DNA from 3 places in the Microbacterium sp. HA-8 genome. Region 2 is predicted to be linked to each of the others. Evidence: riboswitches for the same ligand, from Rfam matches in the RefSeq annotation. Region 2 holds a riboswitch; each other region holds the start of a gene.
What was found. Region 2 has a riboswitch for thiamine pyrophosphate ahead of AB2L57_RS06315 (ABC transporter substrate-binding protein). Riboswitches for the same ligand answer to the same signal wherever they lie in the genome.
Positions count from the first base shown of each region.

Region 1: it holds a riboswitch for thiamine pyrophosphate, as region 2 does, so the genes downstream of both, AB2L57_RS16270 (ECF transporter S component) here and AB2L57_RS06315 (ABC transporter substrate-binding protein) in region 2, are expected to answer to the same signal.
Region 3: it holds a riboswitch for thiamine pyrophosphate, as region 2 does, so the genes downstream of both, thiC (phosphomethylpyrimidine synthase ThiC) here and AB2L57_RS06315 (ABC transporter substrate-binding protein) in region 2, are expected to answer to the same signal.

Region 1 covers NZ_CP162025.1:3,408,404-3,410,659, reverse strand. Annotated here, with positions in the region: gene AB2L57_RS16275 (D-alanyl-D-alanine carboxypeptidase family protein) at 1-1,012, opposite strand, end outside; TPP riboswitch at 1,054-1,164, shown strand; gene AB2L57_RS16270 (ECF transporter S component) at 1,157-1,789, shown strand; gene AB2L57_RS16265 (ABC transporter ATP-binding protein) at 1,798-2,256, shown strand, end outside.
Region 2 covers NZ_CP162025.1:1,318,409-1,320,664, forward strand. Annotated here, with positions in the region: gene AB2L57_RS06310 (ABC transporter permease) at 1-70, opposite strand, end outside; gene AB2L57_RS06315 (ABC transporter substrate-binding protein) at 97-1,146, opposite strand; TPP riboswitch at 1,178-1,289, opposite strand; gene AB2L57_RS06320 (YkoF family thiamine/hydroxymethylpyrimidine-binding protein) at 1,335-1,970, shown strand; gene AB2L57_RS06325 (NtaA/DmoA family FMN-dependent monooxygenase) at 1,979-2,256, shown strand, end outside.
Region 3 covers NZ_CP162025.1:1,912,957-1,915,212, reverse strand. Annotated here, with positions in the region: gene thiC (phosphomethylpyrimidine synthase ThiC) at 1-817, opposite strand, end outside; TPP riboswitch at 813-920, opposite strand; partial or broken gene AB2L57_RS09130 (chlorite dismutase family protein) at 1,107-1,406, shown strand; gene AB2L57_RS09125 (ferrochelatase) at 1,403-2,256, shown strand, end outside.

The DNA.
Region 1 (2,256 bases), 1.6 Mb from region 2:
GCGAGGCCAGCAGCGCTCGCGCCTCATCGAACCGTGCGGCGCTGGTGTCTTGGCCGAGCACGGCGACGAAGGCTCGCACCGTGACGTCGCCGACCGCGATGTCGCGCGCGGCCAGCAGGTTGTAGTCGCGCCCGAGGAACCCGGTCTTGACCCCGATCACTCCCGGTTCGCCGAGCAGCGCGTTCGTGTTCTCGACGAGCCCCACGCCCGGCAGGTCGACGGAGGGCTTGGCGACGATCTCGGCGATGACGGGGTTGGTCAGCGCGCGCTGCGCCAGGGTCACGAGGGCTGCGGGCGTGGCGACATTGCGCGGACTGATGCCCGAGGGGTCGACCACCGTGATGCCGCCCAGGCCGTGCTGCGCGAGCCATTCGTTCGCGGCTCGCGCGTAGACCGCGTGCGAGGGGGCGATCTGCGCGACGAGATAGTCGGCGTAGTTGCCGGCCGAGCCGATGAGCAGGCCCTCGAGAAGCTGGTACTGGGTGAGGCTCTCGCCCACCACGACCGGCAGCGCCGACTCGCCGGCGGCGATCGTCGCGCGGTAGTCCGCCCGATCGGCGGCGGTGAAGGTGTACTCGGGACCTTGCTCGCCGACCGCGAGCGGCAGACGATCGAGCACGACGAGCGCCGTGACGACCTTGGTGATGCTCGCCATGGGCACGGCCTCGCCGGCGCTCGACAGGGGCGAGCCGAGCCCCGCGACGCCGAGCGCGGCCGAGCCGTCGGCGGGCCACGCGGGCGCGGCGGCGACGGCCGGGTTCGTCGTCACCGCCACCGCCTCCACCCGGGGTGCGACAGCGTGCAGGGGCCACAGCAGCAGGGCGGCGCCGTAGCCGAGCACGAGGACGAGCACGACGGCGAGGGGCGGCAGCAGCGCCGCGCGCCACGCGGATCCGGGGCGGCGGGGGCCGATCAGGTCGCCGTCGTCGTCACCCGGGAGGTCGCCCCGTGCCCCGGAGGTGATCGTGTCGTCGCGCAGCCACGCCAGGGCGGGCGCGGCGGTCGGGGTCACACGGCCAAGATATCGCCCCCGCGGGGGTGGCTATACTCATGCCCACAACACACGGGAGTCCGGTGAGCCGGGCTGAGAGGAAGCGAACCACGCTTCGACCGTCGAACCTGATCCGGATCATGCCGGCGCAGGGAGGAGATCACAATGAGCACGTCCACGTCCACGTCCGCCCCCGTGCAGGGGGGCTTCGGCCGCATCGTCTGGCGCTGGAGGGTCGTCGACATCGTCGTCGCCAGCGTCATCGGCGTCGCCTGCGCCGCCGTCTTCCTGCTCTGGAACGTCGGGTACCAGCTGCCCAGCGAGGCCCTCGCGCCCCTGCTGCCCGGCGTGCAGGGTCTGCTCGCCGGTCCCTGGCTCGTCGCCGGCGTGCTCGGCGGCCTCATCATCCGCAAGCCCGGCGCCGCCCTCTACACCGAACTGCTCGCCGCCGTGATCTCGGCGCTCGTGGGCAACCAGTGGGGGCCACTGACGATCGTGTCGGGCCTCGTGCAGGGGCTCGGCGCCGAGCTCGTCTTCCTGCTCTTCGCGTACGCCGTGTGGCGTCTGCCGGTCGCGATCCTCGCGGGGGCCGGCGCCGGGCTCGCGTGCGGCATCAACGACCGCATCCTCTGGTACGCCGGCGCCGACACCACCTTCACGATCGTCTACATCGTCTCCACGACGATCTCGGGCGCCGTCATCGCGGGAGCGGGGTCCTGGTTCGTCGCGCGCGGGCTCGCGCAGACGGGCGCGCTGTCGCGGTTCGCGTCGGGCCGCGAGGTCTCGCGACGCGTCTGAGCGTCGTGATGACAGCATCCGTTCGTCCCGCCGCGGTCGACGCGCGCGGCTGGGGCTGGCGCTACGCCTCGCGCAGGCGGTGGGCGGCGCGTGAGGTCTCGCTGCGGATCGATCCCGGCACGCGGGTGCTGCTGCTCGGCGCATCGGGTGCCGGCAAATCGACCCTGCTGCACGCCCTCGCGGGGGTGCTCGGCGGCGACGACGAGGGCGAGAGCCTCGGCGAGCTGACGATCGACGGGGTGCCGGCCGCCCGCGCCCGGGGCCGGGCGGGGCTCGTGCTGCAGGATCCCGACAGCCAGGCGATCCTCGCGCGGGTCGGCGACGACGTCGCGTTCGGATGCGAGAACCTCGGCGTGCCCCGGGCGGCGATCTGGCCTCGGGTCGCCGATGCGCTCGACGCCGTGGGCCTGGATGTGCCGCTCGATCGGTCCACCTCGGCGCTCTCGGGCGGGCAGAAGCAGCGACTC
Region 2 (2,256 bases):
AGATCGCGAGCAGCAGGAAGAAGGCGAGGAGCGGGGGCGCGACGGCACTTGCCAGTCCGCGCGCAGCCACCCCCACCCTCGTCCTGTCGCTCATGCTCACTCCAGCAGGTCGTCCGTGTAGTACTCGGTCCAGTCGGGAGCCTCGGTAACGACGTCTCCCGAGGAGTCGCTCAGGAACCCACCGTCGATGAGGAAGGAGCCGAACTCTTCCCACGCCGTCGGGTCTACTTCGCCGATCTGGCGTCCCTCGGCCACGAAGTAGCCCTCGGTTGCCATCAACCGGGCACTCTCGCGCACCAGCTCCTCAGCAGCGCCCAAGGTTTCGGGGTTGGCCTCGATGAGAATGTCGGCCGCCTCGTCAGGGTTTTCGACCGCGAACGCGTACCCGCGCTGCACCGCCTGCACGAACGCCGCGGCTGCCTCCGGATGCTCGGACACGTACGCGTCGCTGGAGATGATCCCCGTCGACTGCTGCTCGGGAACGCCGAAGTGCTGGTACCGCCACTCCCGGTAGGGGTGACCATCAAGCTCCATCTGGATGTTTTCCCACGTCGCCACCGACAGGGTGAAGTCGATGCGCCCCTGGCGGAGGGCCTCATAGGCGCCCGTGTCAAGGACGACCTCCTCGAATGTGCCTTCGCCACCGTCACCCTGGATGGTCGCGGCCGCCAGCGCCGAGTACAGCGGGGCGCCGAACCCGCCGAAGATAAGACCGTCAAGATCGGCCGGGCGGGTGACATCGTCGCGGTCACCGAGCACCACGAGGCGGCCCGTGTCGGTCTGCGTGACCCGGAACACCGAAACCACGTCGAGCCCCGCGGTGCGAGCAGTTTGCACGCTCGCCTGTCCGCCGATACCGAAGTCGGCCTCTCCCGCCGAAACCAACTGCGGGGAGGATGCCGACCCATACGGGAGGATCGTCACCTCGAGACGCGCCTCTCCGAAGTAGCCCAGAGCATCCGCCACATAGACGCCAATGTGGTTCGTGTTGGGCGCCCAGTCGAGGGCGAAGGTCACCGGAGTGAGTTTGTCGCCGTCTTCTGATGACCCGCCGCCGGATACGGTGCACCCGGCGAGCGCCACCGTGACGGCGAGCAGAGCGGATGCCGCGCCCAAACGCGCGCGGCGGGATGATGGAATACGCATGATGCGTGCCCTTTCGATATGTGTCGGGGCACGGGGTTTTTGAGATGCCTCCCTGCGCTGGCATTACCCAGATCAGGTTCGACGGTCGAAGGTTGGATGACCTTCCTCTCAGCCCGGCTCACCGGACTCCCGTGTACCTCCATGGTAACCAGATCTGGACGCAGGCGAGCACCGCTAGTGTGGTAGCCGTGACAGTACCGACTAATACCCCGGCAGAGTCCATGACCCCGCAGGAGTATGGGGTCGGAGCGCGCTTCACCGTTTCGGTGTACGACTCCGACTACGTCTCGATCATCCTGGGCGCGCTGCGCGAGGCGGATGCTTCGGCGCTCACCGTGGAGACGAACGACATCTCGACCTTCGTGACCGGTGCGGAGGCGGATGTGCTGGGCTACATCCGCGACGTGGTTGCCGGGGCGGCAAGGGGCGGCGCGCATGTGTCCGCGAGCATCCTGCTGTCGCGAGGCTGCCCTGGCGAACTGCAGTGCGAGCTACCTCCCGGGGTGTTCGCCCTCGCCGCCGACCCGATTTCGCTGGAACCGGCGGGCATCCGTGCGCGGGCGCACTGGTCGCTGTACCCGCTCCTCGACGCGGGCAGCGAGGGGGTAAGCAACCACATGGCACCCATCTACGCGGCCGTCGAGCGGGCGAAGGAAGACGGCGCCTACTCGGGGTCCGACCACTACGCGACGCGGCTCGACGGCGACTTGGCCGCCGTGCTGCAGACCGCCACGAACGCGTGGATCGCCGTCGGTCGCGAGGTGCAGCACGTCACGACGCACCTCACGGTCTCGCTGAACAGCCCCACCACAATCACGGACTGAAGCGCTCAATGACGCAGCGTCGGATGCATTTCGTCGGCATGGTGAACCCGCCCACCAGCCAGTACGCCGAAAACTGGCGCAACCCGCTCGGCCGCTCTGACTGGCTCCGGGGCGACTTCTATGCTGACCTTGGTCGTACCCTCGAGCGCGGGTTGTTCGACATGATTTTCTTCGCGGATGCGCTGGCCGTTCCCGAAGACCGGGACGGCAATTTCGCGACAACACTCGAAACCGGCGGCAAGGGCAGCATCTACCTGGACCCGATCGCGACCGTCTCACATGTGGC
Region 3 (2,256 bases), 590 kb from region 2:
GCACGGTCATGTAGTCCACGCCTTGCTCGCACTGTTCGATGACGGTGTCGCGGTAGATCTCCCAGGTGAGATCGTTGGCCTCGCCATTGACTTTTTCGAGGGCTTGGTAGATCGGGACCGTGCCGATCGGGACCGGCGAGTTGCGCAGGATCCACTCGCGCGTGGTGTGGATGTCGTCCCCCGTCGAGAGGTCCATGACAGTGTCCGCACCCCATTTCGCCGCCCATTGCAGCTTGTCGACCTCCTCCTGGATCGAACTCGTGACGGCGGAGTTGCCGATGTTCGCGTTGATCTTCACGAGGAAGGCTTTGCCGATGATCATCGGCTCGGACTCGGGGTGGTTGATGTTGCTAGGAATGATCGCGCGTCCGGCCGCGACCTCCGACCGAACCAGCTCGACGTCGCAGCCTTCACGCAGCGCCACGAAACGCATTTCGGGGGTCACGACACCGTTTCTGGCGTAATGCATCTGCGTCACGACGCGGCCAGCCGCGGCTCGGCGAGTGACCGGCTTCGTGCCTTTCCATTCAACGGACGCAGCACCTCGACGCTCTGCAGAGCGCCCATCGTCCTGAAGGTTGCGTTCACGACCCACATACACCTCCGTGTCCTGACGGTCTTCGATCCACGGGGCCCGGAACGGGTCGAGACCATGGACGGGGTCGCTTCCAGGGCCTTCGGTCCGGTAAGAAATGAACGCGTCGTTCTCTCGCCCATTAGGACTGACCCCCAAGGCGATCTTCGTCACAGGGACCGAGATCTCGTGCTCCGAATCGTGGAGAAACGCGAGTGCGTGCGAGGACATGGCAGAGCTCATGAAGATTCCTACTTCCTTCGCCGGCATTACCCGGACAGGTTCAACGGTCACAGGCTGCGTCAGCCCGATCTCAGCCCCTGCAAGGGCACCCGTGTGGATGCTGAAACGATAACACTTCCACTGGCGTCGATAGCACCTCCCCAACTCCGCGACGGGCAGGGCCGAGATTGATCACCCCCAAGGTGGACCAGCCCAGGCGACGAGGCGACGAGGCTGAAGATGCCAAAGGCGGCAGTGGTGCAGGCCGATGAGGGGACCTCAACCGTGCTCGTCAGCTGCCCCGAAAACCTATCCTTTCGTGCGCTCCTACGAGTGGTACATCCTTCCCGAGGAGGATCGTCGCCGGATGCTCGGTGACCACGGTCGTCTGGGGCGCGAGTTTCCGCAGGTACTCGCGAACACCGTCGCGAGTTTCGCCTTGGGCGACTACGAGTGGATGCTCGGCCTCGAGGCGGACGACCTCATCGACCTCGTCGATCTCATGCGCCACCTGCGGGCAACCGAGGCGCGACTGCACGTGCGCGAAGAGGTCCCGTTCTACACCGGCCGTCGCGTGCGGCTCGACGAGCTGCCCGAGGTGCTGGCGTGACCGCACCGCACTACGACGCCATCCTGCTGGCAGGGTTCGGCGGCCCGGAAGGCCAGGACGATGTGATCCCTTTTCTGAGGAACGTCACCCGCGGTCGCGGCATCCCCGACGAGCGACTTGAGGAGGTTGCGACCCATTACCGCCACTTCGGCGGGATAAGCCCGATCAACGACCATAATCGCGCGCTTAAGGCCGCCCTTGAAGCTGAGCTCTCCGCGCGCGGAGTCAATCTGACCGTACTCTGGGGCAACCGTAACTGGGCCCCCTATCTCAAAGACGCCGTCGTGGACGCTCACGAGCGCGGCTACCGCCGACTGCTCGGGATCGCCACGAGCGCCTACAGCTCCTACTCAAGCTGCCGCCAGTACCGAGAAGACTTCGCCGCAGCCCTCGATGACACCGGCATGGCCGGCGTCATCACGATCGACAAGGTGCGCCAGTTCTTCGACCACCCCGGTTTCGTCGCGCCGTTCATCGCGGGCGTGAGCGATGCGCTCGCCGAGCTCGAAGACCACGGCATCGACCCGGGCCGTGTGCATGTGCTGTTTTCCACCCACAGCATCCCGATCACGGATGCCGAACGCAGCGGCCCGCGCGACGTTGACTTTGGACCTGGTGGCGCATACGCGGCGCAGCACCGGGCGGTCGCCGAGGTGGTGATGGCCGCGCAGCGCACGCGACCGGCGTGGCAGCTCGTCTACCAGTCCCGCTCGGGGCCACCGAGCATGCCCTGGCTCGAACCAGACATCGTGGACGCGATCGATTCCCTCGACCGTGAGGCTGTCGATGCGATCGTTATCGTGCCGCTCGGCTTTGTGAGCGATCACATGGAGGTGATGTGGGACCTCGA